DNA from 3 places in the Paraburkholderia sp. CNPSo 3076 genome. Region 1 is predicted to be linked to each of the others. Evidence: riboswitches for the same ligand, from Rfam matches in the RefSeq annotation. Region 1 holds a riboswitch; each other region holds the start of a gene.

Region 1 (10,489 bases):
CTCGCCTTCGAGCAGATTGACCGAGATGAATTCGAAATCGGCGTCGACTTCCTTGAGGCCCCATAGCGCGCGTTGCGAACGGGTGCCGGCAAAACCGTACAGTTTCATGACGCGCCTCCGTTCAGACACCGGGAATCGGCAGAACCGGCATCAGTTCGACGCCCTCGCCCGGGAAAATCGAAAAATGCGGGTGCCCTTCGAACAGCTTCGCGGCCTCTTCGTGCGATGCGGCACGCAGCACGGTATAGCCCGTTAGCGCGTTAGACGTATCCGCGATGCCATGCTCGCCAATCGACTTGGTCTTGCCGAGCGGCCCGCCCATATCGACGATCGACGCCTTGTGCTTTTCGACCCACGCGTGCCAGGCCGCAATGCCCTCCTTCTCCTTTGCGTGTCGATCCGCTTCGGAAAGCGCCGCCCAACCCTTCATGCGTGCGTTGTCTTTGGTACCGAGAAAAACAGCGAGAAACAGTTTCTGATCGCTCATGTGTCCTCCAACTGCTGGTCTGGTTGCTGGTCTGAAAAACGGGAACAACGGCATGTCGCCCATCCGGCCTTGACAGCATAGGTTGATATCAACATAATTGCAACCATGGCACGTGCAAAGAAACTTCCCTTCGAAACCACGCTATTGGTGCGCGATTGCTGCCTGTGTCTGCATATGCAGCGCGCGGCACGCAATCTCGCGCGCATTTTCGACGACGTGCTGCGTCCGCTCGATCTCACGAACGGGCAATTTTCGCTGCTGATGTCGCTGAATCGTCCGCATCCGCCCGGCATGAAAGACGTGGCGTCGCTGCTGGCCATGGACCGCACCACGCTCACGGCCGCGCTCAAGCCACTGGAGCGGCGCGGCCTCGTCGTGATCGAGCAGGACCCGGAAGACAAGCGCAGCCGTTTGCTGAGCCTCTCCGACGAGGGGCATCGGCTGCTCAACGCGGCGTTTCCGCTATGGCAGCAAACGCATGAGGAAATCGAAAAGGAGTTTGCCGATGGCGAGGTGGACAAGCTGCGGGCGCACTTGCGCGCGCTTTCGTAGCCCTAGCGCTTCTGCGCCCCATACAGCGTCGAATCCGCAAATCCCTCCGCCGCGAGCACGCGCCCCACGAGAATCAGCGCCGTACGCTCGATATCCGTAGCCACCACCTTCTGCGCGATATCCGCGAGCGTGCCCGTTACGCGTTCCTCGTCGGGCCAGCTCACGCGATAGATCACCGCGACCGGGCAATCCTCGCCATAGTGCGGCCGCAATTCCTCGACGATGCGCGCGATATGGCGCACGCCCAGGTGAATCGCGAGCGTCGCTTTGTGACGCGCGAGGTCGGCTAGCTGCTCGCCTTCGGGCATCGACGTTTTCGTGGCGTAGCGCGTAAGGATGAGCGTCTGCGAAATGCCGGGCAGCGTGAGTTCGCTGCCGAGCGCCGCCGCGCACGCAGCGGTCGCGGTCACGCCGGGCACGACTTCATAAGGAATACCAAGTAGACGCAGCCGCCGGATCTGCTCGCCGATTGCGCCAAAGAGGGACGGGTCGCCCGAATGCACGCGCGCCACGTCGAAGCCCTGGGCATGCGCGCTTTCGAGCAACGCGACGATCTCGTCGAGCGTGAGCGGCGCCGTGTCCACCACCTTGTGCGCGCGGTGGCCTTCCAGCACGGCGGGCGGCACGAGCGAGCCCGCGTAGAGAATGACGGGGCAGCTGCGCACGAGGCGCTGGCCCTTCACGGTGATCAGTTCAGGATCGCCCGGACCCGCGCCGATAAAGAAAACGGTCATGCGTGGAAACTCCGCTAAATAGGGTTCGCGAGCGCGTCGATTGCCGCTTGCGCCGACGTGAATTCACGTTGCGCTGCGGGCAGCGGCGGCCGCTGCATCATCACCACAGGCAAGCCCATTTCGCGCGCGACGGCGAGCTTCGCTTCGGTCGCGCCGCCGCCGCTGTTCTTGCTGACCACGACGTCGATGCGCGCTTCGGTAAAGAGCGCGCGCTCGCCAACGGCTGTGAACGGCCCGCGCGCGTCGATGACGCGAGCGCGGGCATGGCCGGGATGCGCTTCGAGGCAACGGATCGTCCAGTGCTGCTGCGGCGGCACTTCGTTCAGATGCGCAAGCGGCTCGCGCCCGAGCGTGAAGAGCGGGCGCGCGAACGGCACGATCGCTTCGACTACGCCGGCCCAGCCGCTCACCATGCGCCAGTCGTCGCCGGGCTGCGGCTGCCACGGCGCACGCCGCAGCGCCCAGTACGGCACCTGTGCCGCAGCGCACGCGCGCGCCGCGTTGGCGCTGATCTGCGCGGCATAGGGATGCGTGGCGTCGAAAACGAGTGCGATGTTTTCGTCGACGAGAAAGCGCGCGAGTCCTTCTGCCCCGCCAAAGCCACCCACACGCACCGCGCAGGCGAGATCGGCGGGCACGCGGCCAAGGCCCGCGAGCGAGTACACGTGCTGCGGGCCGAGCGTGCGCGCGATCGCCAGCGCATCGCCGGTGCCGCCGAGCAGCAGGATGCGCGCCGTCACGGCTTGACGGCCTCGTAAAGCGTGACAGGCAAGGCCTGACGCCAGGTATCGAAGCCGCCCAGCGGCTGCGCCTCGCCGATGCCGATGCGCGTGAGCGTGCCGCCGTGCTGCGCGCGCCATGCCACGAGTGCCGCTTCGCTCTGCAATGTCACCGCGTTCGCGACGAGCCGCCCGCCGCTCGCTAGCGCCGCCCAGCACGCGGCCAGCACGCCGGGTACGGTCACGCCGCCGCCGATGAAGACCGCGTCGGGCGCGGCAAGTCCTGCGAGCGCGTCGGGCGCGCGGCCCGCGACGAGTTGCAAACCCGGTACGCCCAACGCCGCGCGATTGTGCTCGATGAAACGTTGACGCTCGGCGTGCGCCTCGATCGCGATCGCGCGGCAAGCGGCGTGCGAGCGCATCCACTCGATGCCGATCGAGCCGCTGCCCGCGCCCACGTCCCAAAGCAGCGCGCCGGGCGTCGGCGCGAGACGTGCGAGCGTGAGTGCGCGCACGTCGCGCTTCGTGATCTGACCATCGTGGCGGTAGGCGTCGTCGGGAAGGCCGGGCGTGAGCGTCCAGCCGCGCGCGGGCGTCTGCACACTATCGCTTTCGCATTCGAACGCGACCAGATTGAGTGCCGCGGCTTCTTCGACGTGCCACGCATCGGCGCGGCCTTCAATGCGGCGCTCGAGCGGGCCGCCCAGATGCTCGAATACGGCAAGACGCGTGGCGCCGAAGCCCGCTGCGGCGAGCAACGCGGCAAGCGCCGCGGGCGTGCGCCCATCCGCGCTCAACGCGAGCACGCGCGAGCGCGCGTAGAGATGGCGGCGCAGCGCATCGAGCGGACGGCCGACGAGCGAGACCATCGCCGTATCCTGCAACGCCCACCCCCTGCGCGCCGCCGCGAGCGAGAGCGACGACGGCGCGGGCAGCACGCGCATTTCACCGGGCGCCACGCGGCGCGCGAGCGTCGCGCCCACGCCGAACAGCATGGGGTCGCCGCTCGCAAGCACGCATACGGACAGATTCGACTCGCGGTACGCAAGCAGCGCCTCCACGCTGAACGGCTGCGGCCACGCTTCGCGCCGCGCACGCACGCGCGAGGGCAGCATCGCGAGATGGCGCTCGCCGCCCGTCACGATGGCCGCGTCGAACAGCGCGCGCCGCGCGTCGCGCCCGAGCCCCGCGTAGCCATCGTCGCCGATGCCCACCACCGTCAGCCATGCCTGCGTGCCCTGCATTCGCTCTCCCACCGTTGCCTGTTTCTCTAGACCGCCACGGGCCCGCAGCCCGATCGTGGGGCGAAGCACGCGTGAAAACGGGCATAATACCGTGTCCGCCGGCGCCGTTAAGGCAACTTTGCATGGGACCGGAGTAAGGGAACACAGCAAGCTGTGGCCGCCCCCGCGACTGTGAGCAGCGAGACCGCATCCACCCGAGCCACTGGTATTACCGGGAAGGCCGACGCGGTCGACGACCTGCGAGCCAGGAGACCTGCCGGCCGAATGTTCGCGCGAACCCATATCGGGCGGGGTGTACCGATATCGCTGCCGTTTCCCGCCTGGCGCGCGGGCAGCGCGCTGCTGCCGCGCAATGCTTACCCGGTATTCCCTTGAAACACGAAACGAAACCCGTCTCGCCCGCTGCTGCATTGGCCGTGCTCCGCCCCTCGGCGTGCCCGGGGCTCGTGCGCATAGTCGCGGCGCGCGACGGCGGCCTGTGCCGCATCCGTCTGCCTGGCGGCGTGCTGAGCGCCGCGCGGGCACGCGCCCTCGCCGACGCCGCGTCGACGCATGCGAGCGGCGTGCTCGAACTGACCAATCGCGCGAACGTGCAGATTCGCGGCGTGCGTGCAGGCGAGGACGCGGCGTTGAGCGCCACGCTGATCGACGCGGGCCTCGGCCCCGCCGGCGTCGACGCCGCGAGCCCGGTCGAGCGCGCGTGCACCGCCGACGAACTGCGCAACGTGATGCTGAGCCCGCTCGCGGGCCTCGACCCGAATGCGTTGTGCGACACGACGGCACTCACCGCCGCGCTCATCGACATGATGCAGCGCGAGCCGCGTTTCGCCGCGCTCTCGCCCAAGTTCGCGCTGCAACTGGACGGCGGCGAACGTGTGGCGATGCTCGAGCATCCGCACGACATCTGGCTCGCCGCGCTGCCGCATGGCGCGACGGTGCGCTTCGCGGTGGGCTTCGCGGGTTGCCCCACGGCGCGGCCAGTCGGCACGCTCGCCGCCGAAGACGTTTGCGCATCGATGCGCGCGCTGCTGCATGCGTTCCTCGATCTCGCCGGAGTGGACGCAACACGCATGCGCGACGTGCTGTCCGCTCACTCGCTCGACGCGCTGCTGCAGCGCGCGCAACAGCATGGCGAATGCGCGCTGATGCGTGACGACGCCGCCCTGCACGCATGGCGCCGCGCGGCGAGTCCCGCCGACTTGCGCCTCGGCGCACACGCGCTGCGCAGCGACGGCAGCGGCTATGTGGGCGCGCAGCCCGCGCTCGGCCGTATCGACGCGCAAACGCTGCGCGCGCTAGCCGCACTCGCTGAAGACTCAGGCGATGCGACGCTGCGCGTGACGCCATGGCAAGGCGTGCTGCTGCCCAACGTGCCCGCGCACGCCATGCCCGCCGCGCTCGAACGCCTGCACGCGCTCGGCCTCATCGTCTCGCGCGCCAACCCGCTTGCACGCCTGATCGCGTGCACGGGCTCGACGGGATGCGCAAAAAGCCACGCGGACACGAAAGCCGACGCACAGCGCCTCGCCGCCCTGCTGCCGCCCGGCGCCGAAGCCCACCTGAGCGGCTGCGAGCGCTCCTGCGCGGCCGCGCATTGCGCGCCGTTCACGTTGCTCGCCAGCGCACCGGACCACTATGACCTGTACCAGCGCGACGATACGCAAAGCGGCTTCGGCCAGCTCGTCGCGCGCAACCTGACGATCGAAGCCGCTGCGCTGGCACTCGCGCAGCAGCCCCGGAGTACCCAAGATGTCTGATTACATCCGCGACGGCCAGGCGATCTATCGCAAGTCGTTCGCGACGATCCGCGCCGAAGCCGACCTCTCGCGCATTCCCGTCGACCTCGAAAAACTCGCCGTGCGCGTGATTCACGCCTGCGGCATGGTCGACGTGGCCGCCGACCTCGCGTTTTCCGCAGGCGCGGGCACGGCGGGCCGCAACGCGCTCGCGGGCGGCGCGCCGATTCTCTGTGACGCGAAAATGGTCGCCAATGGCGTGACGCGCGCGCGCCTGCCCGCGAACAACGCCGTGATCTGCACGCTCGACGATCCCGCCGTACCGGATCTCGCGCGCGAGATCGGCAACACGCGCTCGGCAGCCGCGCTCGAACTGTGGCGGCCGCACCTTGCAGGCAGCGTCGTTGCGATCGGCAATGCGCCTACCGCGCTCTTTTATCTGCTCGACATGATCGCCGCCGGCGCACCGCGCCCCGCGCTGATCCTCGGCTTTCCCGTGGGCTTCGTCGGCGCGGCCGAGTCCAAGGCGCAGCTCACAGCCGAAAGTCATGGCGTGCCCTTCGTCGTCGTGCACGGCCGCCGCGGCGGCAGCGCGATGGCCGCCGCCGCCGTCAACGCACTCGCTTCGGAGACCGAATAAATGATCCGCAAAGGACGTCTGCACGGCATTGGCGTCGGCCCCGGCGACCCCGAACTGCTCACGCTCAAGGCGCTGCGCCTGCTCAAGGCCGCGCCCGTAGTCGCGTATTTCGTCGCGAAGGGCAAGAAAGGCAATGCGTTCGGCATTGTCGAGGGCCATCTCGAAGCGGAGCAGGAACGCCTGCCGCTCGTGTACCCCGTCACGACCGAAGCGCTCGAACCGCCGCTCTCGTATGAAGCGATCATCGCCGACTTCTACGACGGCGCGGCGCAAACGCTTTCGCGCCATCTCGACGCCGGACGCGACGTGGCCGTGATCTGCGAAGGCGATCCGTTCTTCTACGGCTCGTACATGTATCTGCACGATCGGCTCGCCGCGCGCTACGAGGCCGAAGTCGTGCCGGGCGTGTGCTCGATGCTGGGCGGCGCGGCGGTGCTCGGCGTGCCGCTCGTCTACCGCAACCAGAGCCTCGCCGTCCTCTCCGGGGTGCTGCCCGAAGACGAATTGCGCCGGCGCCTGGCCGACGCTGACGCCGCCGTGATCATGAAACTGGGCCGCAACTTCGACAAGGTGCGCCGCGTGCTGGGCGAGCTGGGCCTCGCGCATCGCGCGCTATATGTCGAGCGCGCAACGATGGCGAACCAGCGTATCGTCGCGCTCGACGACGTCGATCCGATGGCTTCGCCCTACTTCTCGCTGCTCGTCGTGCCGGGGGTGAAATGGCAGTCGTGACGCCGCCCGCCATCGTCATTCTCGGTCCCGGCGCACTCGCCACGGCGCGGCGCGTGCAGGCGCTTTACCCAGGCGCGCAGGTCCATGCGCTCCAGGGCCGCGTGGCAGGCGATGTCGCGTTCAGCGAGCTTGGCGCGCATTTGCGCGAATGCTATACGCGTGGCCTGCCCATCGTCGCGCTGTGCGCGGCGGGCATCGTGATTCGCTGCCTCGCGGCGCTCCTTGCCAACAAGGGCGCGGAGCCGCCGGTGCTCGCGCTCGCCGAGGACGGCAGCGCCGTCGTGCCGTTGCTCGGTGGACTCACCGGCGTGAACGTCATGGCACGCGAAATTGGCACGGCGCTCGCAGTTGCCCCCGCCATCACCACGAGCGGCGAATTGCGCTTCGGCACCTGCCTGCTCAATCCGCCCGCGGGTTATGCGCTTGCGAGCCTCGCGCAAGGCAAGCGCTTCGTCTCCGATCTGCTGGCGGGCGCAACGACACGCGTGGACGGCCAGGCACCGTGGCTGGAAAACGTCGATCTGCCGCGCGACGCCGCGGCGCGCCATGCGATACGCGTGAGCGCGCACAGCTGGGACGGCAGTCCCGACGACCTCGTGATTCATCCTCGCAGCATCGTCGCGGCCGTGGGTGCGCCACGCGAAGCGCTTGCCGCTTGCGTGCGCCGCGCACTCGTTGCACATGGCCTCGCGCCGCTCGCGCTCGCGGCGCTCGTCGCCCCTGCTGCGCACATGCGCGATGCGTCGCTCGCGCAGGCGGCAACGGAACTCGGCGTACCGCTGCGCTTCGTCGATAGCGCGGAGAACACCGCGCAAGCCACGCTCGCCGCCCTCGACTTTGCGGCAAACGTCGAACGCTATGCGCCGAACGACAACGGCGTCGCCCTCGCCTGCGCGGCCGCGCCGCTCGACCCGCTTGCGCTGGGCCGCGCGCGCGGCAAGCTCACGGTGCTGGGCCTCGGCCCCGGCCGCGCCGACTTGCTCACGCCCGCCGCGCGCGCCGCGCTCGACAGCGCCACCGATATCGTCGGCTATGCCACCTATGTGGAGATGGCGGGCCCGTTTCGCGCGGACCAGCAGCGCCACGCCACCGACAACCGCGAAGAATTGCAGCGCGCCCGCCACGCGTTCGAGATGGCGAGTGAGGGCCGGCGCGTGGCCGTGGTCTCGTCGGGCGACCCCGGTGTGTTCGCCATGGCGGCCGCCGTGCTCGAAGCGCTCGAAGGCTCGGATGACGCACGCTGGCATGCCGTCGAACTGGCGATCGTGCCAGGTGTTTCCGCGGCGCTCGCCACGGCGGCGCAAGTCGGCGCGCCGCTCGGCCACGACTTCTGCATGCTGTCGCTTTCCGACAACCTGAAGCCGTGGACAGTGATCGAAAAGCGCCTGCTGCACGCGGCGCAGGCCGATCTCGTGATGGCGTTCTACAACCCGATCTCGCGCGCGCGGCCCTGGCAGCTCGAGCGCGCGCTGGAAATCTTGCGCAGCGTGCGCGCGCCGCACACGCGCGTGGTGCTGGGCCGCGACGTGGGCCGCCCCGGCGAGACGCTGCGCGCCATGACCCTGGGCGAACTGCGTTCGGCGGACGTCGATATGCGCACCATGGTGATCGTCGGGTCGTCGGCCACGCGCGGGTTCGCTCGCAGCGACGGCAGCGAGTGGATTTACACGCCCCGCTGGTATCGCGAGGATACCTAAAAGAAACTTACGCCTTCAACGTGGGTAGCGAGTCGCGCGGGTCGGGTGGCGCACCCTCGAACTCGCGCGCTTTCACCTGATTGCGCCCCGCCTGTTTCGCCGCGTAAAGCTCCGCGTCGGCGGCGCGCAGCAGCGCCTGGGCGCCGCCGCGCTCGCGCGGCACGCAAGTGGCGCAGCCAATGCTCACGGTCAGCGTGCCGTATTCACTGTGCTCGTGCGCGATTCCCAGCGCCGCCACCTGCTGGCGCACCGCTTCCGCGATTTTCACGGCGCCGTCGGCCGGCGTGGCCGGCAGGACCGCGGCGAACTCCTCGCCGCCATAGCGCGCCACCATGTCCGTTGCGCGGCGGCAGGCCTCGCGTATCGCACGGGCCACGGCGGCGAGCACTTTATCGCCCTCGGCGTGTCCGTAGAAGTCGTTGAAGAGCTTGAACTTGTCGATGTCGATGAAGAGCACGGAGAGCGGTTCGCCCGCGCGTCTCGCGTGCTGCCATTCGGTTTCGATGCGCAAGTCGAGTGCGCGGCGATTGTAGAGGCTCGTGAGCGCGTCGGTGACCGCGAGGCGTTCGAATTCTTTTTGCGTAGCGAGCCGCGTGCGCATCGACAGTGCGAGCAGCCACGACGAAGCCGCGATCAACGCGCCGAAGATCAACGCCATCGGCGCGTAGATCCGCAGGCGGTGGTGCCAAGCGTCGAGCGCGCCGTCCACGGAAGGCGCGACCACCGCGATGAGCGACGTGTGCGGAACGCGCTTGAACGTGTAGATGCGCTCGACCTCGTCCCCCTCGCCCGCGGCGATGAACGAACCGGCACTGGTTTTCAGCATCGGCTGGACGTAATCCAGCTCGCCGATTTGCGCACCCACTTCGTAGTCCGAATAGGGGCGGTGCGCGAGCATGGTCCCGTCGCTCAGCAGGATGAACGCGCTGCCCTTCGCGTCGACGTCGACGCGGTCGAACAGTTGCTGAAAATACGCGAGCCGCAGCGTGAGCAGCACGACGCCGCCAAACGAGCCGTCGTACTCGCTCACGCGGCGTGAGAGCGCAATCGAATATTGGCCTTCGCGCGAGCGCGAGCGAATCGGGTCCGAAATATACATGCCGACCGAGCGCTCGTGCTGCGCCGTGAAGTAGTCCCGGTCCGCGAGATTGACGCCGGGATACGCGCGGCCGTCCCGCGATTCGACGATACGGCCACCCGCGTCAGCGTAGAACGCGTCGTCGAGATACGCGCCGGTGGCCACGCGGCCGAACAGCAGCTTGCGGCGGATGTCGGCCGGAAGGCCTGCCGTGCGCGGGTCGCGCGCGCTGTCGGCGGCATCGAGCAGCAGGAGGTCGTAGATGCCGAAATTCGCCTCGAGGTCGTTCGACATCAGTGCAACGAGCGCGGCCGAATTGTGCTGTGTGCTGGCGATGGCCTGGGTGCGCTGCTGCATCAGCCCCACCAGTACGATGGCCACGATGGTCGCGCCGACCAGCGAGCCCATCGTGCCGACAATGAACGGATGGCCCCCCACCCACTGCATGAGCGCCCGGTTCCATTGGCGGAGGATTCGCAAACATCGTGTCCAGAGCTTCATGAGGCGTTTCCTCTTGCTCCGCGCGTTTGGTTGATACCGCTTGCACCGCGTGCCGGCCGATTACAGATTGCATTCAGGGGCCATCATACTGCGGCTCGCGAAACCGCCTTCGAATCGCGGCACGCACTCAATTTCCCTGCCGCAACGCCGTAAACCAGATGAACCCGCGAAGTGCATTCGCGACGCGAACCGCTCACCGCCTAGCCCTGCGCCGATGACCAACCTGACCACCGAAGATCAAGCCGAAGCCACCGACGCCGCAACGCAAGCCGCCCCGCTCACGCCGGAAGCCCTGCCGGTAGGCGAGCCGCTCGCCTGGCCTGTCGTCGATCGCGACGGTGCACTGCTGCTCGATGCCGGCTCGGTGCT
Region 2 (10,489 bases), on a different contig from region 1:
CAGCTCGCGCGACGCATGAATGAGCGCGTCGTTGCGAAACGCGTAGAACGGCTCGGCGTAGCCGGCCGCCGCCACGATGCTCGAGGTGCCGACGAGCCGCCCCGTGGCGGAATCTTCGAGCACGAACAGATAGAACTCCTCACCGGGGAAGTCCACGTCCGCGCGAAACGAATCTTCTGAAAGCGCGATGCGCGCTTCCAGCGCCGCGCGGTCGTGCGGCAGCGAATGCAGCACCGGCTGCGCGGTGTGCGCCATGTGGGCGATCGCGTCGAGATCGGAAAGCCTGGCGGGGCGAACGAATAGCATCGTCGGTCCTGTGTGTGCGCTGGGTTGCGGCTGGGTTACGATTTAGCGTGCACCGATCACATCTGCGCAGGCGTGCTCGAAGCGCGCAAAGCCTTCGTCGAGGTCCGCTTCGGGAATGATGAGCGAGGGCGCGAAGCGCAGCACGTCCGGCCCGGCAATCAGCATCATCACGCCGCGATTCGCGGCCGCCCCGTTGAAGTCCTTGGCGCGGCCCGCAAAGCGCGCATTCAGTTCGGCGCCGATCAGAAGCCCCTTGCCGCGCACTTCCTTGAACATGTCGAAACGCTCGTTGAGCTTCGCGAGCTTGCCGCGAATCGCTTCGCCGCGCGCGCGCACGCCCGCCAGCAGCGCCGGATCGCTCACCAGCTCGACCACCTTGCCCGCAATCGCGGCGCCCAGCGGATTGCCGCCATAGGTCGTGCCATGCACGCCCACCTTGAAGTGCGCCGCAATCGCTTCGGTCGTGAGCATCGCGCCGATCGGAAAGCCGTTGCCGAGCGCCTTGGCCGTCGTGAGGATGTCGGGCGTGACGCCCGTATCTTCGTAAGCGTAGAAGTGGCCCGTGCGGCCCACGCCCGTTTGCACCTCGTCGAAAATCAGCAGCGCGCCGTGCGCATCGCACGCTTCGCGCAGCGCGCGCAGGAACGCGGGATCGGCGGGAATCACACCGCCCTCGCCCTGCACCGGCTCGACGATCACAGCGCAGGTCTGCGCGCCGATGGCGCGCTTCGCCGCTTCGATATCGTTGTACTCCAAGTGCGTGATGCCACCCGGCACGGGGCCGAAGCCTTCCGAATACTTGGGCTGGCCGCCCACGCTCACGGTGAAGAACGTGCGGCCGTGGAACGACTGGGTGAACGAGATGATCTCGAACTTGTCGGCGCCGTGCCGATCGAACGCCACGCGGCGCGCGAGCTTGAGCGCCGCCTCATTGGCCTCCGCGCCCGAGTTCGCGAAGAACGCGCGGTCGGCGAACGTAAGTGCTTCGAGCTGGCGCGCAAGACGCAACACCGGCTCGTTGGTGTAGCCGTTGCCGATGTGCCAAAGCTTGCTGCCCTGCTCCTCGAGCACGCGCAGCAACTCCGGGTGCGCGTGGCCGAGCGAGGTCACGGCGATGCCGCACGCGAAGTCGATGTAATCGCGGCCCTCGGTGTCCCACACGCGCGAGCCTTCCCCGCGATCCGGCACGAACGGCGCGGGCGAGAAACACGGCACCATCACTTCGTCGAAGGTCTTGCGGCTCACAGTCTGGTCGTTCATGGCGATTCCTCTATTACTCAGTGCGTGTCGAATTCGGGGTCGGTGTGCGTTGGGGCCGTGCCCTTTCGCTCAGGTAGCTTGTGCAGTGTAGGCAAGCTCGGCGCAAACGTCTTGCGCAGGCGCGACGCGTTTTTTCGTACGGAACCTGCAAGGTCCGGACGCTTGCCGCGCCGCGGCCAGGTTCACTGAACTTCCGGCGGCTCGACGAGCGCGCCCGCGCGCGGCTCGGCGGCGGCCCCGCCGTGCTGGCGCTCGATCCAGTTGCGGCGATCCTCGCGCGGCGTCACGCCGAAGCGCTCGCGGTACGCATTCGAAAAATGCGCCGCTGAAGAAAACCCGCACGCGAGACTGATCTGCACCACCGACTTGCTGGTGCGCTGCAACTGCGAGCGCGCCTTGGCAAGGCGCAGGCCCAGGTAGTACTTCGACGGCATCGCGCCGAGGTACTGGCGAAAGAGCCGCTCGAGCTGCCGCCGCGACACGCCCACGAGATTCGCGATCTCGTCGGTCGTGAGCGGGTCCTCGATATTCGCCTCCATCAGCTTGAGCGCGTCGTTCAGGCGCGGGTGCCGCTCGCCGGGCGCGGTCACGAACGGAATACGCTGGCGCTCGTCGCCGCTGCGCAGCGTGCTTGCGCCGAGCGCGTCGGCAATGCGCTCGGCGAGTTCCGGGCCATGGTCGCGGCCGATCATCGCGAGCATGAAGTCGAGCGTGGCCTGGCCGCCCGCGCAAGTCGCGCGGTCGCGGTCGATTTCGTAGATGTGCTGTGTGACGATGGTGCGCTCGAACTGCTCGGCGAACTGCTGGAACGTCTCCCAGTTCGCGGCCACGCGATAGCCCTGCAACTGCCCCGCCATCGCGAGCCACCAGATGCCGTGGTGAATGCCCGTGACGAGCGGCGTGCGCTGGCCCACGCGCGCGAGGCTCGCGAGAAAGAGCCGGTAGTCGGCGAACTGCTGGTAGCGCTCGGTGACGACGATGAGCCAGTCGGCCGCAACGGCGTCGCCGAACGCGCAGTCGGCGGGCCACTGCGCGCCGCCCGCGAGCGGCACGGGGCGGCCGTTCCACGAGCACATCTGCCAGCGGTACAGCGCGCGGCCGTCGATCTCGTTAGCGAGATTGAGCGCGTCGACAATCGGGCCCACGCCCGACATCGAAACGGGCGGGAGCGCGACGATCGCCACCTGGGTCGTGCGACCGGCGCGAGCGAGCGCCGCCTGGCCGCCGGGCGCGGCAGGAACGGAAGCAGAAGGGGGAACGGCTTGACGAACCATCGAAGGCAATAAAACGAAAGCGCGATGCGAACCGCGCCGCTTACTTGAGGCTGCCCGAGAGGAACTGGCGCAGACGATCGCTCTTCGGCGCGCCGAGCACATCGCCGGGCGCGCCCTCTTCCTCCGTGCGCCCCTGGTGCAGGAACATCACATGATTCGAGACGTTGCGCGCAAAGCCCATTTCGTGGGTGACGACGATCATCGTGCGACCCTCTTCGGCGAGCTTTTGCATCACCTTGAGCACTTCGCCCACGAGTTCGGGGTCGAGCGCGGAGGTGGGCTCGTCGAACAGCATCACGTCGGGATGCATGGCGAGTGCGCGCGCGATCGCCACGCGCTGCTGCTGGCCGCCCGAAAGATGCGAGGGATACTGCTTCTCCACGCGAGGCGCGAGACCCACTTTCTCCAGATACTGCCGCGCGCGGTCCTCGGCTTCCTTGCGCGGCACGCCCAGCACGTGCAGGGGCGCTTCCATCACGTTCTCGAGCACGTTCATATGCGACCAGAGATTGAAGTGCTGGAACACCATCGCGAGCTTGGTGCGGATGCGCTGCAATTGCTTGTGATCGGCCACGTCCAGGTCGCCGTTGCGGCCCGCCTTCGTGCGCACGACCTCGCCGTCTACGACGATCTCGCCCGCGTTCGGCCTCTCGAGGAAATTGATGCAGCGCAGGAAGGTGCTCTTGCCCGAGCCGCTCGCGCCGATGATGCTGATCACGTCGCCCTTCTTCGCGTCGAGCGAGACGCCTTTGAGCACCTCGTTGTCGCCGTAGCGCTTATGGATGTCGCGCGCGACGAGCTTGCTATCTGAGGATTGCGTCTGAGCCAAGATGGTCTCCAGTTTGCGATGAATCAGCGGGTGCGCACGGCGAGATGGCCGAGCCAGCGTTTTTCGGCGCGGCGGAACGCGGCCACCAGCACGAACGATACCGCACAGTAGATCAGCGCAGCGAGGCCGAACGACTCGAACGAGCGGTAGGTCGCCGAGTTGGCGTCGCGCGCGACCTTGAGGATATCGGGCACCGTGGCGGTGAAGGCCACCGTGGTCGCGTGCAGCATCAGGATCACCTCGTTACTGTACAGCGGCAGTGCGCGGCGCAGCGCCGAAGGCAGGACCACGCGCCAGTACATCGTGAACGGGCTCATACCGTAGGCGCGCGCCGCTTCCACTTCGCCATGCGAGGTGGCGCGAATCGCACCCGCGAAAATCTCCGTCGTGTACGCACAGGTGTTGAGGGCGAACGCGAGCACCGCGCAGTTCAGGCCGCTGCGGAAGAACGCGTCGAGCAGCGGCTCCGAACGGATGAACGCGAGACTGTACACGCCCGTGTAGATGAGCAGCAACTGCACGTAGAGCGGCGTGCCGCGAAACACGTAGGTGTAGAAGCGCACCGGCAGCGAGAGCCAGCGGCGGCTCGACACGCGCGCCACGGCGAGCGGCACCGCGCACACGAAGCCGAAGGCGACAGAGATCACAAGCAGCCACAGCGTCATCGCGAGGCCGGAGACATGCTCGCCGTCCCAGTAGAGGAACGCGCGGCCGAATTGCTGAATGATTTCGTTCATGACGGCCTTTTCCTCAGAGTTGCGCGTGACGCACGCCCACCGAATAGCGGCGTTCGAGCCAGACGAGCGCGAAGTTCGAGAGCGTGGTGATCGCGAGATAGATGAGCGCCGCAATCACGAGGAAGAAAAACAGGTTGAAGGTGCTGCGGCCCGCGTCCTGGGCGGCCTTCACGACATCGGCGAGACCGATGATCGAGACGAGCGCCGTCGCCTTGACGAGCACCTGCCAGTTGTTGCCGATGCCGGGCAGCGCAAAACGCATCATCTGCGGAAAGAGGATGCGGGCGAACACGCGCGCGCCGCTCATGCCGTAGGCATGGCCCGCTTCGAGCTGGCCGCGCGGCACCGCGAGAAACGCGCCGCGAAAGGTTTCGGTGAAGTACGCGCCGTAAATGAAGCCGAGCGTGACGACGCCGGCCACGAACGGATCGATGTCGATCTGCGCCATGCCGAGCGCGTCGGTGGCCTCGTTCACGCCGATCTGGATGCTGTAGAAGAGCAGCAGCATCAGCACGAGGTCGGGCACCGAGCGGATCAGTGTCGTGTAGGCGGTCGCCACGGCCGCGAGCGGCCGGTTGAACGAGAGCTTGGCCGCCGCGCCGGCCAGGCCGAGCAGCACAGCCACGCCGAGCGAGAGCAGCGAAAGCTCGATGGTCTGGATCGTGCCGGCGAGCAGCACCGGGCCAAAGCCGTAAAGGATCACGCGCGTCTCCGGAACAAATTCGTTTTGTCGTTTCGGGCGGCCTCGCGCGGCACCTGAGCGCCGTCGAAACCGATGAACTGGCGCGGATCGTCTCAGTGCAAAATGGATTGCTCAAACTCGCGCGGCGCGTATATTGCAGTGCAGCATTGCGGCGCGGCGCACGGATGCGTGCGGATTGGGCCCACGCAGCCGCGGGCGCGATGCTTTTGAAAGGCGAAAAAAGTGCCCCGGCACGCGAGGCGCGCGGGGCATTTACGCAAGTTTGGGGTCGCTTTTTCGATAGGTGCGCGGCGTGCGCGCTGCGACCCCGGCGGAGCTTAAGCGGCGCGCGTTTGCGTGCCGCGTGCGCCGCCCGCACGGGCGTTCGCGCCAGGCAGCTTTTCGGCGAGCGCGCCAAACAGCAGGCCGATCGTGATCCAGAGAATGACCTGCATGCCGATCGACACCGTCCGGAACTTCCACAGCAGCACGGCCGGGAAGGCGGCGGGCACCTCGTTGATCGCCGGCAGCGCGAGCTGGATCGCGCCGATCACGACGACGAACAGCACGAGCGCCACGATCGAAGCGTTCCAGACGCCAAGGCGCGGCACGAATGCGGCGCGCACCTTGAGCGAGAACACCGACACGGCGATCGAGATCGCGATCATCAGGAAGAAGAGCCCGGTTCGATAGCCGATTGTCTCCGGGTCGCCGACCGAGGGCGGATTCGCCGGATACTTGATGTTCGGCACCAGGTAGATCGCGACGAACGCCGCGAGCGCGAGCCAGGCCGAGAGCGCACGCGGCGAAAGACGCCCCACGCGACCGTTCGCATATGCGAAGACGAGCGCAAAGAGGCCGCCGATCGACGCGCCATAGACCATCACGCCCGTGAAGAGACCGATGCTCGCCTGGGTCTTGCGGCTCACGATCTCGGGCTCGGGTGCCTCACCCTTCGCGGCGTCGGCTTTCTCTTCGAAGGAAATCGCCTGATCGACCTGAGGCTCGCCTGCGATTTTCGCGAAGCCGAACGTGAGGAGCCCCGCGGCGATGCCTGCGAGCATGCCGCGTACCAGCAACTTGCCAACCATATCCGGCTCCCGGTCAGTGGCAGGGAAAGCCGAGCAGATGGCGGCCGTCGTGAACGAATTCGTGGACGTACATGCCCGGGAAGATCGACGTGGCGCCCTGCTCGGCGCCCACGAAGTACAAGGCCAGCAGCAGCATGAGGCCGCCGAAGATCGCCCAGGGCAGGATCTCTCGCAGCGGAATGGGCGCCGGCGCGGCCGGTGCGTGCTGCAAGGGGAATGAGGTTTCGGACATGCTGACTTCTCCTGGGGTTACGCGCCCCGCTAGTCGTTGAAAGAGTGGTTCACGACGCGCAGGTCTGACTTCCGTTGCTTCGATTCAATCGACGGCAACCAGTTACAGTGGCGCGACCGCGCCGGACTTGCACCGGCTTCCGCGTGTCGTGGAGCCTGTATTCTACGCGCTGCGACGGCTGGCCGCGGCCCGGATGTCACCTGGATAGGTCAGCCACAGAGTAGTGAAGCATAAGGAAAAGCATGCCGACGACAGTCTGGCTGGTGAGCCATGCGGCGAATGCCGCGCTGCGCTCGGGAACATTCCCGCAAGCGCCTGTAGCGGGCGATGACGCCGAAGAAGCGCTCGATGCGCGCGCACTTGAGGCGCTTGCCGCCTGGCGCGAACGCTGGCACGCGCGGCTGGCCGGTGGCAATCGCAACGCCGAGGTGCCGCGCGCGTTCACGAGTCCCGTCGCGATCGCCCGCGCGAGCGCTCACGCGGCAGGCTTCGCGGGGGCAACGCCAGCTGACGCGCTCGCCGAAACCGCCTTCGGCGCGTGGCAAGGCCAGCGCCTCACGGATCTCGCGCGCGAAGTGCCCGAAGCCCTTGCGGCCTGGACGCGTGATCCAGGCTTTCGGCCGCCAGGCGGCGGCGAATCGTTCGACGATGTCCGCACGCGCGTCGGCGCCTGGCTCGACGCGGCGCCCGACTTGGGCCACAACCTGATCGCCTTCACGCACGCAAGCGTGATCCGGGCGGCGATTCTTCACGCGCTGGGCGCGCTGTCATCAAGTTTTCGCTCGATCGAAATCGCGCCGCTTTCCGTGACGGCGCTACGCCGCATGCAGCACGGCTGGGTGTGGCTCGCCGCGGTGGATTGAGGTGAGGAGCGGGAGGCACCGAAATTCGCCGTCGCCGGCATGCTGGACCTGTAGCCAGCAGCGCACGAGAAGCGCCCTAGTCCAGCCCTAGCTGCGCCTTGATGGCCGGCATCATGTACTGCACGGCCGCGCGCCCTTCCTCGATGGCGGGCGAGGCGCGATGAAAGTCGAAGATCCCCATACCGCCCAGGCGCGGCTGGATCAGCACGTCGGCGGGCTCGCCTGCAAGGCGGCTGCGCGTAATGCGCACCTGCATGATGTCGATGCTCTGGGCCACCGAGCTCAATACCGAAGGCACACGCGTGCTAGGCGGCGGCGCCACGCGCACGTCCGGCCCGCCAGCCGCGCCGGGGCCTGCAGGCTGCAGCCAGCGCGGGAAGCGCTTGCCGTTGCGGCGCAGGAGCGGTTCAGGCGCCGCGTCGCTGTTTTCAGCGCCAGTGGCGGCGCCGCTGTCCGCCTTGGCAGCCGATGCCGCCGTCGCCGCGTCGCTCGCCTCCACGGGCAGCTCGCGCGGCATCGTGTCGATCGCGCCGCCCAGGTCGCGGCCGTTGAGAATGTCGTGATTGAGATCGATGGCGATCACGGTGTCCGCGCGCATCGCGCGCGCGGCGGACACCGGCACCGGGTTGCTCAGTCCGCCGTCCACGAGCCACACGCCGTCATGCCAGATCGGCGTAAAGATGCCGGGAATCGCGATCGAAGCGCGCACGGCGTCCACCACGCCGCCTTCGCGCAGCCAGACCTCGCGCCCCGTGTCGAGTTCGGTGGCGACCGCCGTGAACGGCAGCCGCAGGTCATCGATCGAGCGGCCGTTGAACTGGTGCGCAAACAGGTCGATCACCTTGCGCCCGCCGAGCAGGCCGCCCGAAAAACGCAAGTCGAGCAGGCGCACCACGGTCTGCCAGGTGAGCTTGCCCACCCAGTCCTCGAGCCAGTCGAGATCGCCGTTCGCGTACACGGCGCCGACCAGCGCGCCAATCGACGTCCCGCACACCACGTCGGGCTTGATGCCCGCTTCCTCGAGCGCACGAATCGCACCGATATGCGCCCAGCCGCGCGCGGCGCCGCCGCCGAGCACGAGTCCCACACGCTTGGGCCGTCGCCGGTTCATCATGCGCGCCTCCTTGCGTGGTCATGGGTCAACTGCGTCGACCGAGTCAGCGACCGCGGATCACGTCCGAGCGCGAGGTCGTCGTGACCCGCCCGTCCGGTCCGAAATGCACATTGAAATACGCTTCGGGCGTCACGCCCCCTTCCAGCCACTTCCAGCTCCACACCGTCTCCTTCTTCAACCGATAGCCGGCCACCTGCCCGGGTTTGCCGAGCAAACGCCGGACCTCGTCCTCACTCATGCCGACACGGATCTTCGCGAAATTATCCGCCGTGAGCGCCTGAGTGATGGCCACGAGCCGCCCGTTCGGACCGATATCGACCATCCAGGTCTTGAGGCCCTGCGGGCCGCGCGGATATTCGAGGCGGCGCGAGCCGTCGTCGAACACGCGCTCGGTCTCGGGCTTGCCCATTTGCTCGCGCACCTGCTCGAGCGTGGAAACGCCGGGCGTGAGGCCCTTGAGCAGCAGCGCGTCGGGCTTCACGGAATCGAAGAACGCCTTGAATCCCTGCCGGATGGTGTCGAGCATGGCATCGAACTGGCGATCGTCGCAGCCGGAAAGCGTGAACGCCGCCGTGGCGGCGCACGCGAGCGCGAGCGAACGCGTGAGTGAAAACGTGGGCTTCATGTCCTTGCTAACGCATCAACATGGGCTTGCGTCTACGTGCGCCGATCCGGCGCGCATCGACATGCCCACAATGTACCGTCAATGGACCGGGTCGTGCTGTGAGTCCTGCTTCGGGCGGCCCGCACTTGCGGACACGCTCGCCACGGCGGGCGGCGCATCGGCGGACTGAGCGGCGGGCTGCACACCGTGGCGCACTGCGCGACGCGTGCGGACGATTTCCGCGGCCTGCCACGAAAGCAGCGCGAGCACGCCGAACACCACTTCGCGCATGCGCTTGACGAGCGCGAGCGAGAACGCCACGTCCTGGCTCACGCCAAAGAGCTGCGCGAGCAGCACCACGGCGACTTCCTGCACGCCGAGGCCGGCGGGCACCATGAAGGCGGCATGGCGCACGGCCTGGGTGATGGCCTCGATGGCGAGCGCGTCGCCGACCGTCACCGGATGGCCGAGCAGCGCAAGCGCCCACCACGTCTCGAACGCCCCGAGCATGTAGCCGCCAAGCTGCCAGAAGAAAGCGCGAAACATGAGGCCCGTGCGCGACATCAGCGCGTCGAGATCGGCGTCGAGCTGCTTGCCGTCGAGGCCGAGCATGAGCGGATTTTCGGTGCCGAGCAGCCGCGCGGCCCAGCGTTCGATCGCATGGAAAACGCCGCCGCGACGCAGCAGGAACACGGCGAGCACGGGCAGCGGCACCGAGAGCACGAGCGCTAGCGAGATCGCGATGATGGTGCGCAGCGAACCGCCGTCGCCGGTTGCGGCGACGATCAACACGACGCCGAGCGCCGAGAATGCATATTGCACGGCGATCGTCACGAACACCTCGACGATCACCGAAGCCGTGACTTCGCTCGCATTGCGCACCTTCCAGCGCGCGAGGCGAATGCCGACGAGTTCGCCGCCCACGCCGACCACGGGCAGCAGCCGGTTCACGGCCTCGCGCACGGTCGCGGTCCACCAGAGGAAGCTGAGCGGTGCGCGCTTGTCGAGCAGAAGGCGCCACGCATGAGCGTCGAGCAGGAGCGGCAGCGCGTGGAACGGCACGAGCCAGAGCAGCATGGGGCCTGCCGTGCCAATCACGCGCAGCACGTCGTGCGCGCCGTTATGGACGACGAGACCGATCAGGATGGCGATCCCGACCGGCAGGCCCAGCCATTTCAGCCACTTCATGACACCTGCACCTCGGGGCCGCGTGACGCGGAGGGGTCGGAGCCTGAAGCCGCGCCGAAGAACACGTCGGCAAAGCCGCCCCGGCGCACGCCCGACTGCGCGAGCGCTGCGGCCACGCGCGGCGAGATCAGCGCGCCGAATTCGTCGGCGTGGCGATACGTCTGCATCGACGGCGTGATGGGCCCGTCGTGCGCTTCATCGGCGAGCGCCGGGTGGCAGTAGATCTCGCCCACGCCCTGCGCGGGCAGATGCGCGAGCGCGTCGAGCACGGCGGCCTCGTCCATTGCGCCCGTCTTCGCGATGCCGACC
Region 3 (10,489 bases), on a different contig from region 1:
ATCGCCTGCATCGAAGCGGACCAGACGAACGTTGCCGCCGCGCTCGCCGCAACGACCAGCGAGGCAACGCCGAAGAAAATCGCGCGCGGCGTACCGCTGTGCCGCCGTACCGTCATGCCGACGTTATCCATGATGTGCCTCAGCTTTGCGCGTACTCGTCGTGCCGGTGCCACCAGATGCCGCGCTCGTTGCGTCCCTTCGGCGCGCGGTCGAGCCACTGATACATGCCCCACACGCCATCCAGGCCGCGCGCATAGGTCGAGTACGTGTGATAGACCACGCCGTCCTCGAGCACGAATGCGCTGAGGCCCGGTCGGTCGCGCGTATAGGTCGCCGCGTCGGTGCCGCAGCTCGCCGCGAACTCGGCAACGGGCGCGGGCGGCGGATTCATGTCCATGGCGTGGCCGCTGCGCGCGTAGTTGTATTCGATATCGCCCGCGCGCTGCTGCGCCGTAGTGAACGATACGTTGAAGTCGAAGTTGAAGTCGTTGCCGCTCGACGAGGCCCACGGGAAATGCCATCCCATACGCTTGCGGTAGCCGAGCAGCTTCGCGAGCGGCGCGCGCGACACTGCCATGAGCCGCACGTCGTGGTTCGCGAGATGTACGGCGATACCGTCGAAACCATCCGCAATCGACGAACACGACGGGCAGCCCGCCGCGTAATCCGGCCCGAACATGAAGTGATAAACCAGTAACTGCGAGCGCCCCTTGAAGAGATCGGCGAGCGCGGCGCCGCCATCTTCGGTTTCGAAGCGATACGTTTTGTCGACACGCACCCACGGCAACGCCTGGCGTTGCTGCGCCAGTGCGTCGCCGCGGCGGGTGTGTTCTTTCTCGGCGGCGAGTAGTTCGATGCGTGCCGCAAGCCAGTCTTCGCGTGTTCCTGTGGTATGGGTTGCCATCGCCTGGTCCTCCTATGGATTCACTATGGTGGCGGCGCACTGTGCGCATCGCCGTGTCGTTCGATCGATGATTCGTTTGATCGCCGTGTTAGATTAGGTCCGGACCGAGGAGGAGGGGGAGTGACAAGTGTGGCGGGATTTCCATGACCATGGATTCGCTGATCACGGCTGCGGCGCGCGCGCTTGCGGCCGGTGATCCGCTTGGCGCGCTGAACCGGGTCGCGTTGCGCGACGACGCGCCCGCGCTCGCGCTGCGCGGCATCGCCATGGCGCAGCTCGGTGACTTCGCGCGCGCCAAAGCGCTGCTGCGCAGCGCGGCGCGCGGCTTCGGCGCGCGCGAGGCGGTGGCTCGCGCGCGCTGCGTCGTCGCCGAGGCCGAAATCGCGCTCGCCTCACGCGATCTCGGCTGGCCGACCGATACGCTCGCTGCGGCGCGGCAAACGCTGGAAGCCCATGGCGACCGCCTCAATGCGGCGCACGCGCGCTACCTGGAAATTCGCCGTTTGCTGCTCATCGGCCGGCTCGACGAGGCCGGGGGCATGCTTGCCGAAGCCGATCCCGCGCCGCTGCCGCCCGCATTGCGCGCGGCGCATGAGCTGATCGCCGCCGGCATCGCCATGCGGCGCATTCAAACGCAGGTGGCGCGGCGCTCGCTCTCCGAGGCCGCACGCGCTGCGCGCGCGGCGGGCATCGCGGCGCTGAGCGCCGAGATCGAGAGCGCCGCGCAGCTGTTGACCTCGCCGGCTGCGCGCCTTATCGCGCGCGGTGAAGAGCGGGTGCTGCTGCTGGAAGACGTCGAGGCGCTGCTCGCCTCGAAGGCGCTCATCGTGGACGCGTGCCGCTACGTCGCCCGCGAAGGCGCCACGGTCATCGAACTGGCAAGACGGCCCGTGCTGTTTGTGCTCGCCCGGGCGCTCGCCGAGGCGTGGCCCGCCGACGTGCCGCGCGACGCGCTCATCGCCCGCGCCTTTCGCACCCGGCACGCCGACGAAACGCACCGTGCCCGCCTTCGCGTGGAAATCGGCCGCTTGCGCACGCTGATGCGCGACGTGGCCGAGATCGGCGCGACCCAGCAGGGCTTTGCGCTGGCGCCGCGCCACTCGAGCGAAGTGGTGGTGCTGGCGCGGCCTGTGGAAGAAAAGTACGCTGCCGTGCTGGCTTTTCTCGCCGATGGCGAATCGTGGTCGAGTTCGGCGCTGGCGGTCGCGCTCGGCGCGAGCCAGCGCACCGTGCAGCGCGCGCTCGATGCGCTTGCCGCGGCGGACAAGGTGCAGTCGTTCGGTTACGGCCGCGCGCGCCGCTGGACCACGCCGCCCGTCCCGGGATTCGCGACGACCTTGTTACTCCCCGCGCCGCTGCCAGGCGATTAGGATGAACGCCTGTCCCTTCATTCAAGGAGGTAATCATGAAACGTTCGACCGCCGAAATCGTCCGCGAGTACGGTCCTTTTCCCGGCATCGAGAAGGTGGGCGGGGTCTCGTACGACGGCAAGCAGGTGTGGTTCGCCGCGGGCGAGCGAATCGCGTCGCTCGATCCGCAGAGCGGCGAGACGCAGCGCTCGATTGACATCGCGGCGCACGCGGGCACGGCCTTCGACGGCCGGCATCTGTTTCAGATCGCCGAGGACCGCATCCACAAGATCGACCCTGAAACGGGCCGTGTGCTCGCCACGATTCCCGCGCCCGGAGGCGGCGGCGACTCGGGACTCGCTTGGGCGGACGGCACGCTTTGGGTCGGGGTGTATCGCGAGCGCAAGATCCATCAGGTCGATCCGCAGACCGGGGCGATTTTGCGCACGCTCGAATCGAGCCGCTTCGTCACGGGCGTGACGTGGGTGGACGGCGAGCTGTGGCACGGCACCTGGGAAGGCGACGAGAGCGACTTGCGGCGTATCGATCCGGGCACGGGCGAAGTGCTGGAACAACTCGACATGCCGCCCGGCACCGCCGTTTCGGGGCTGGAGTCCGATGGCGGCGAGCAGTTTTTCTGTGGCGGCGGCAACAGCGGGAAGATTCGCGCCGTGCGGCGGCCGAAGCGCGAGGGCTAGGCGAGCGGGCGTGCGAGAAGCTCAAGCGCACCCGCTTGCATGCAACGCTCAGAACGTATAGGTGGCCTTGCCGAACGCCGTGCGCCCCAGCGTGTTGTACCCGTAGGCGCTCACGTACTGCCGGTTGAACACGTTCGAAAGCGTGGCCGAAAGCGCGAGATGCGCGTTGACCTTGTACGACGCGCGCAGGCTCACCGTCGTCCACGATGGCAGGTAGATCGTGTTGAGCTGGTCGTCGAACGTCGAGCCGTTATACAACAGCGAAACGCCGGTGCTGAGCGCGTGGAGCTGGAACTCGTCCCATGTGTGATCCACGCTCAGGCTCACCGTCTGGCGCGGGCGGCGATTGAGCCAGGTCTGGTCGGTCACGTCCTGTGGATTCAGAATCCCCACCGTGAGGCTCACCGGCGTGGACTTGCCGAGCGTGCCCTTGTACGAGAGGTCGAGCCCCTGTATGTGCGCGCGGCCCACGTTCACGGGCAGGAAAGTCTGCGAGTTGTACGTGATGAGATCGTGCACGCGCGTGTCGTACACGGCTGCGGTGAACGTGCCGATCGACGTGGTGGCATCGAGCGCGGCTTCGACCGAGTCGCTGCGCTCGGGCAGCAGGTTGGGGTTCGAGTAGCCCGGATAGTAAAGGTCGTTGAACGTCGGCAGGCGGAACGCATTGCCGTACGAAACGCGCGCCGTATAGACCGGCGTGACCGCCCACGAAAGCGCGACGTTGCCCGTATTCACCGATCGCCCTTGCACGATTTCGTGTCGCCCCGCCAGAAACAGCGTGACGGGTCCGAGCGTGGTGGACTGATGCATCGACACGGCCGAATCGTTGCGCGCGGGCAGGCCGCCCGGCACATCCACCGGCAGGAATGCCATCTCGCGCGTGTAGTCGTAGGCGAGCTTGGTCTCGCCGTCGAGCGGCATGCCGAAGAGCGTGTGGCCCCTTTCCTGATGCGTCATCGACGTGGTAGTGGAAAAGCGCGTCGAGTCGATCTCGTCGGTCGGGATAGTCGGGTCGTTCGAATAGAGGAACTGACGGTCCGTCCCGTAGCCCACGGACTGGTCGAACTGCGTGGTCGGTGTGATGTCGAGGTGGAACGCGATGCCGGTCGTGAGCTGGGTGTCGCGCTGGCGGTCGTTGCCTCCCGCGTTGTCGTACGAGAGATCGGAGCGGTGGTAGAGCGCGAAGGTCGAGATCGACCACCTGTCGTGCGCGTAGCCGAGGCGCGCGTCCAGGTTCTGCGCGTGGTACGGGTTGCGGCCGTCTTCGTGGCCGTAAGCCCAAGGCTGCGTCGCGTCGATGCCCGCCGTATTGTAGTCGTGCAGGCCCAGCGAGTAGGTGAGGCCGCTCAACGCGGAAAGCGGCCCTGTCGAGCCGATCGTGCCCGAGGTGCGCACCTGCGTGTCGAAGGTCTTGTTCGAGCCGCCGCCGAACGAGACGGTGGTCTGGTTCGGCTGGTTCGACGCATGGCGCGTGAAGAGCTGCACGACGCCGCCCACGGCATCCGCGCCGAACGAGGCGGCCGCGGGCCCCGAGATCACCTCGACGCGGTCGAACGAGGCGGTCGCCAGATCGGCCCATTCGGCCGTGCCCGTGGTGACGGAGCCCACGCGTATACCGTCGATGAACACGGCCACCTGGTCAGCCGACGAGCCGCGGATGCTCACCCCCGTGTACGACCCCGGGCCGCCGGTCTGCGAGACGGTGACACCCGGCAGCGTGGCGAGCGCCTGCGCGATGCCGGGGTCGACGGGGGAGACGCGGTCGAGGTCTTCGCGAGTGAGCACCTGGGTGGTCGCGTAGCGCTGGTCGAACGATTGCGGCAGATGCTGCGTGTCGCCCACGACGAGGATATTGGGCAGCGTGGTGTCGCCGCCGGCTTGCTGCTGCGTCTGGGTGGACGATGCGTCGGCGGCGTCGGCAGCGGCGTCGGCATGCGCGGATTGCCACGCACAGGCGAGCGCAGCGGAGGTCAATACGAATTGGCGAAACTTCATGATGCGGTGGCTGGAAACAGCTCCTGAAATACGGGCTGTCCGTGCAACGGGCGATCGCCGCGTGGGCGGTGCTTGCGCATCGGGGATCCCCGCCCGCTGCGGCTGCTGGACTCGGCTGATGGCAGGTCTCCTGGCTCGCGGGTCGACATCCGTTGCCGGCCTTCCCGGTTTCCCAGTGGCACGCTCTGGCATGGACTCGCCGCTTACAGTTGCGGGGGCAGCCGCAGTCTTGCACTGCGTTCCCTTTTGATCCCGTCGCCGGGAACCATCAGCGCGCAAGGGTAATGGCCGCGCATTAGCCTCGTCAACCTTTGACGAATGTCGTGTGGCGAAAACACCCGGTTTGGCCACTCCCGAAACTTACGCTATCCTTGCAGCTGTTTTTCGCGCGTAGGCGCTGCACGAGCGAAATGCAGCAGGGAAGCCGGTGGGAATCCGGCGCGGTCGCGCCACTGTGACTGGCTGTCAATCGAGCCAGAAGTCAGACCTCGCTGCGTTTATTTCACGACTCGTTCCAGGGCGCGTAAACCAAGGAGCCGTCAATGCACACCCTCCTACCTTAGAAAGGCGGCCCAATCCGGTCGCCACCACTGGCCCCGATGCGGCGATAGACCGCTCACGGACCGCCATGCGTTCGCTGTTCAAAAGCACGCTGGATATTGACGGATTAACGACGACGTCGGAGCACCTCGCCGCATCGAGCGAGGGCTGACGGCGCTCGTCCATGCATTCTTTACAAGCACAAACAAGAAGACTCATGAACACGCACATTCTGGCCGTCCTTGGTGGCGCGGCTTTGGCATTCACAGGCGCTGGCGCCTCGGCGCAGCAGGTCACGTTGTACGGTGAGATCGACGCTAGCGTCGACTATTTCAGCGACGTTGGCGGCCACACCCAGTATCGCGCAGGCTCGGGCCTTATCGACGGCAGTTTTTGGGGCCTGCAGGGCAGCGAGGATCTCGGCGGCGGCAACGCCGCGATCTTTCGCCTCGAGCGCGGCTTCTCGGTCACGTCTGGCGAAGCCTTCAACGACCATCCGTTCTACGTCGGTTTGCAATCCGAACGATTTGGCACGATCACGCTGGGCCGCCAGTACGACACGATGCACGACTACTTCGCCCCGTTCACTCTGACGGGCGGTGCGGGCGGGACGGCATTCGCGCATCCGTTCGACAACGACAACGCCAACAATTCGTGGCTCGCCTCGAACGCCGTGAAGTTCGCGAGCGCCACGTACGGTGGTTTCAGCGCCGGCGCGATGTACGCGTTTTCAAACGCGGCGGGCCGCTTCGCGCAGAACCGCGCCTACGGCTTCGGCGCGCATTACGAGGGCGGCCCGTTCAGCGCCGGCGTGGCATGGATGCACATCGACGGACGCGGCGCCTCTTCGGTCGGTGCGTACGATACGTCGGTGCTGCCGGGCGCGGGCCTCGTGCCGACCGAGGTCGCGGTGCAGCGCGAAGACACCATCGGCGCGGGCATGAGCTACGTGCTCGGCGACGTGACGCTCGGCGCGGCCTGGTCACGTTCCATTCATACCGGCGTGAGCGAGGCCGACGGCGGCGCGCCGCTGCCTTCGATCGCCTTCAGCAACTACGAAGTGAACGCGCTTTGGCAGGTCACGCCCGCGTTCTCGCTGGCGGGCATGTATGCCTATACGGGCGCGACCTCCGCGCATTGGCATCAAGGCGCGCTGCAGGCCGACTATCAGCTGTCGAAGCGCACGGACGTGTATACCGAGGCGATCTATCAGCGCGCGTCGTCCGGTGCGTTCGCGATGATCAACACCTGCGACCCGTCGGGCGGCCGCAACCAGGTGCTCGTGGCGGCGGGCATCCGGCATCGCTTCTGACGCACACACAAAGCGGCCCCGAACCCTTGCGATTCGGGGCCGTTTTACCGCGTGGCTAGATCACGAAGCCGAAAGCTTCACTGCAACGCCGGTCGAAGAATAAACGGGGGTGGCCTTGAAGCCATCCACCGTGACCGTCGCGAATTTCACCGATGCGCCGCTGCCGTCGATCACGTCGATCGAGTCGCCCGCTCTCGGCGTATAGCCGTTCACGAACTTCACATGCAGCGTGCCGCCCGCCACCGTGAGCTGGCCGCCCACGCGCAGGCGTCCGCCGCCGTTGCCGTCGATGTCGAGTTCGAGCGTCGTGCCATCGAGTTGCGTGTATTTGCCCGTCACCGTCAACGGCGCGCTCGTCGCCACGGTCACGCCGCCGCCGGACCCGACGTACACGTCGCCGTTGCCGAAGGCCGTGGTCGACGCTGCGCAGAGCACGCCGCCGCTCACCTGCGAGCCGCCCGTGTAACTGTTGTTGCCCGCGAGCGTGAGCGTGCCGCTGCCCTGCAGCGTGAGCTTGCCCGAGCCGGCGATGTCGTTGCGCCAGCTGTCGGCGGCATTGAACCCGCCCTGGGTTGCGTCCATCGCCACGATCACGTTGCCGTTGAACGTGCCATAACCATCTGCGGCACTAAACATGTTCAGACGGCCCCAGCCTTCGGCGTCGTCCATGACCGGATAGCCCGAGGCGACTTCGGTCGTCTTCAGCACGACGCGGCGCTGGCCGGCGCTCAGGTATGGGAAGCGCGTTTCGAGTAGCACCTCGGCACCCTTGGGCACGACGGGCGGCGCCTCGGTCGATTCAATCTGGCTGAAACCGAACGTCATGCGGCGCGCGAATTCCGACTTGTTGGTCGCATAGACGGCGAAGCGGTCGGTCGCGGTCGTGGCCGAATGCGCGAAGGCGGGGAAGGTCGTGGCGCTCGTGCCGGTGGCCTGTTCGAGCGCGCTGTGCGCCTGCGCGTAGGCCGCGCTCTTGAGCGTGGCGTTGGCGGGGTCGTAGAGATTCGCGGCGGTGACGGCCAGCGCGAACATGCGGCCGCCAATTACATCGAGCGGCGAATGCATGCCCGCGAGAATACGGTTTTCGCCGAGTTCGAGGCCGCGGCTCGCCATTTCCTGGTAACGCTCGGGCACGAGATACGCCATCGTCATCGCGTCGCGCATGGCTTCGGCTTCGTGGCCGCTGATGAAGCCGCCATCCGTCGAAGGCGTCGTGCTGATGGCCGGCACGAGCGTGGGATCGACCACGACGCTCGTGCTCCAGCGGAACGGTCGCGCGTATTTGTAGAAGCGCTTGGCGGGCTCGGTGGAAGCGTTGTTGCCCATCGTGTTGAGCAAGTCGACCACCTTGCCGAAGGTCGCGTTGCTCGTGCTGCCTACGCCCGTGTTGTTGCCCGAGTCGTTGTAGAGCGTCGTGGTCGCGTCCGCGGGAATCGACGTGATGCTCGTGGTTTGCTGGGCGGCCGAGCGCCAGGCGGCGGTGAGCGGCCCCATGCCGTCGGTCACGCTGTAGCCCTTGCCGCGCCGGTCGTCGTAGTAGGCCGCGTCGGCCTGCGCCGCGCTGCGCTGGGTCGTCGCGGTCACGACGTACTGGATGTTCGCGTTCAGCACCGTGCTGTTGAGGATCGCGCCGTTGGGCGTGCCGTCGGTGGGGACGCCCGTCCACGTCGAAGGCACGACCGCGGGGAACGTGCCGTTGGCAGGCGCGGAAACGCCCGCGTCCACGAGCAGCGTGAGCGGCTGCCAGAGATCGAGGAAGCGCGCCACCACGCGCACGCCCGCATTGGTCGCGAGCGTGGCGTAACGCGCGTCGCCGCGCTGGTTGGTCGCGATATTGTCGACGAAAGCAGGTACGTCGGGAATCGGCGCGTTGTCCACGAAGCCGGGGTCGGTGGGCGGCGCGGGAATGGCGGCAGTGGTGGCGGGATCGCTATTGCCGCCTCCGCAGGCGGTCAGCGCGGCAACGCTGATAAGCACTGCCAGGTAGAGCGGCAGCGCAGTTCGGTGGCGTGATGCGGGCATGCTGAGGGCTCCGTCGTCGTGGTGGATGCGGTGTGGTTATTCCTGACTGACGGCGGCGAATTATGCTTACCCTCGATTACTCCCTAATTACTAATTTATTACGCTGATGTTAAACGGTAACGGAATTGAAGTGCGGGTGAAATATGATTCGCCGTTCATTTACTGCCGCGCCTCGAGATAGCCGACCCGTACGGGCGGCACGAACCACGCGAGACAGAGGCCGGCTAGCGCGGCCACGGCAGCGACGATGAGGCCCATGTGGATCGAATCCACGAGTGCGCTGCGCGCCGAATTCATCATCGCGTCCCCGGCATGGCCGGCGCTCACGAGGCGGCTGATCAGCGCGGCCTGGTCGGCGCGGTCCACGAGCAGTTCGGGACTCGCAAACGACTTGAACCATTGCGTCGCCTGATACGAGTCGAGCGAGCGATTCACGCCCATCGTGTAAATATGCCCGAGCAGCGCGCCCGTCATCGCCGTGCCCAGCATGCCGCCGAATGTGCGCAGCGATTGCAGCATCGCCGTGGCGGCGCCGAGATGGTCGCGCGAGACGATCTGCTGCGAGCAGACCGTGAGGCTCGTGCCCACGAGGCCCAGCCCCAGGCCGCTCGCGCCCATGCACGCCATCCACACGAGATGCGGCTCATTGCCTCGCAGCACGACCACCGCGAGGCTCGCGAAAGCGGACAACGCAAAGCCGACGTAGAGAATCGCGTTGGCGCGCCGGATACGCGTGACCACGCGATTGTTCACGAAACTGCCGACCGTCGTGCCGAGCAGGAGCGGCGTGATCAGCATGCCCGAGGCGCGCGGCGACATCGCATAGCCGCCCTGGAACAGCAGCGGCACATAGAAAACTAGCGAGAACAACGCAAACCCGCCGAGCACCGACATCGCAAAGAGCGGACCGAGCTTGCGGTCGAGCAGCATGTCCACGGGGATGATCGGATAGCCCATGCGCTTTTCCCAGAAGAAAAGCGTCAATGAACAGACCAGCACGATCACCGCGAGCACGATCGTCGAAGTCGTCCAGCCTTGCCTCGGCAAGAGCTCGATGGCGAGTTGCAGCGCGCCGAACGTGACGGCGACGACGCAAGCGCCGAGCCAGTCGAGACGCAGTCGCGCGCCTTCGCGGGCATGGTGCAGATGCGGCAGGAAAGCGTGCACGAAGAAGAGCGCCACCACACCCACCGGCACGTTGACGAAGAACACGAGGCGCCAACTGCCGTGCTGGGTCAGCATGCCCCCAAGCGTTGGCCCGACCACGTTTGCAAGGCCAAACGCAGAGGAGACGAACACCAGCCAACGCAGGCGTAGCCGCGGATCGGGGAACAGGTCGGCGACGGTGGCGAACACCGTCCCCATCATGATGCCGCCGCCGATGCCCTGCAGGCCGCGCGCGAGCACGAGAAACAGCATGTTGGTCGCGATCCCGCAGAGCACCGAGGCGAGGGTGAAGACCAGGATCGCTGCCAGCATGAAGGGCTTGCGGCCGAACAGATCGCCCAGACGCCCGAAGATCGGAATCGTGATGACCGAGGCAAGCATGTAGGACGTCGCGACCCACGCATAGAGCTCGAACCCCTTGAGCTCCGCGACGATGCGCGGCAGTGCGGTGCCAACGATGGTCTGGTCGAGCGCGATCAGCATCGAAACCGACGCGACG

What was found. A riboswitch is a leader RNA that binds a small molecule or an ion and turns the genes downstream of it on or off. The one in region 1 is predicted to bind cobalamin.
Region 2: linked by a shared signal. The riboswitch ahead of M3A49_RS13100 (CbtB domain-containing protein) and the one ahead of cobG (precorrin-3B synthase) in region 1 are both predicted to bind cobalamin.
Region 3: linked by a shared signal. The riboswitch ahead of M3A49_RS24810 (porin) and the one ahead of cobG (precorrin-3B synthase) in region 1 are both predicted to bind cobalamin.

What each region holds. Positions count from the first base shown of each region.
Region 1 covers NZ_JAPMAL010000010.1:93,465-103,953, forward strand. The annotation lists gene M3A49_RS13545 (glutathione S-transferase family protein) at 1-108, opposite strand, end outside; gene M3A49_RS13550 (hypothetical protein) at 122-487, opposite strand; gene M3A49_RS13555 (MarR family winged helix-turn-helix transcriptional regulator) at 593-1,039, shown strand; gene cobM (precorrin-4 C(11)-methyltransferase) at 1,042-1,773, opposite strand; gene M3A49_RS13565 (cobalt-precorrin-6A reductase) at 1,788-2,513, opposite strand; gene cbiE (precorrin-6y C5,15-methyltransferase (decarboxylating) subunit CbiE) at 2,510-3,736, opposite strand; cobalamin riboswitch at 3,819-4,012, shown strand; gene cobG (precorrin-3B synthase) at 4,108-5,493, shown strand; gene M3A49_RS13580 (precorrin-8X methylmutase) at 5,486-6,112, shown strand; gene M3A49_RS13585 (precorrin-2 C(20)-methyltransferase) at 6,113-6,844, shown strand; gene cobJ (precorrin-3B C(17)-methyltransferase) at 6,832-8,541, shown strand; gene M3A49_RS13595 (sensor domain-containing diguanylate cyclase) at 8,549-10,099, opposite strand; gene M3A49_RS13600 (flagellar brake protein) at 10,335-10,489, shown strand, end outside.
Region 2 covers NZ_JAPMAL010000009.1:229,387-239,875, forward strand. The annotation lists gene aruF (arginine/ornithine succinyltransferase subunit alpha) at 1-306, opposite strand, end outside; gene M3A49_RS13070 (aspartate aminotransferase family protein) at 349-1,566, opposite strand; gene M3A49_RS13075 (GlxA family transcriptional regulator) at 1,749-2,720, opposite strand; gene M3A49_RS13080 (ABC transporter ATP-binding protein) at 2,881-3,672, opposite strand; gene M3A49_RS13085 (ABC transporter permease) at 3,693-4,406, opposite strand; gene M3A49_RS13090 (ABC transporter permease) at 4,420-5,109, opposite strand; gene M3A49_RS13095 (CbtA family protein) at 5,427-6,179, opposite strand; gene M3A49_RS13100 (CbtB domain-containing protein) at 6,193-6,411, opposite strand; cobalamin riboswitch at 6,451-6,596, opposite strand; gene M3A49_RS13105 (histidine phosphatase family protein) at 6,654-7,274, shown strand; gene M3A49_RS13110 (patatin-like phospholipase family protein) at 7,351-8,388, opposite strand; gene M3A49_RS13115 (hypothetical protein) at 8,432-9,013, opposite strand; gene M3A49_RS13120 (lysylphosphatidylglycerol synthase domain-containing protein) at 9,092-10,180, opposite strand; gene hpnK (hopanoid biosynthesis-associated protein HpnK) at 10,177-10,489, opposite strand, start outside.
Region 3 covers NZ_JAPMAL010000022.1:5,763-16,251, reverse strand. The annotation lists gene M3A49_RS24835 (DUF2182 domain-containing protein) at 1-131, opposite strand, end outside; gene M3A49_RS24830 (DUF899 domain-containing protein) at 140-904, opposite strand; gene M3A49_RS24825 (helix-turn-helix domain-containing protein) at 1,054-2,274, shown strand; gene M3A49_RS24820 (PQQ-binding-like beta-propeller repeat protein) at 2,310-2,951, shown strand; gene M3A49_RS24815 (TonB-dependent receptor domain-containing protein) at 3,000-4,949, opposite strand; cobalamin riboswitch at 5,052-5,234, opposite strand; cobalamin riboswitch at 5,308-5,459, shown strand; gene M3A49_RS24810 (porin) at 5,707-6,801, shown strand; gene M3A49_RS24805 (acid phosphatase) at 6,862-8,823, opposite strand; gene M3A49_RS24800 (MFS transporter) at 8,983-10,489, opposite strand, start outside.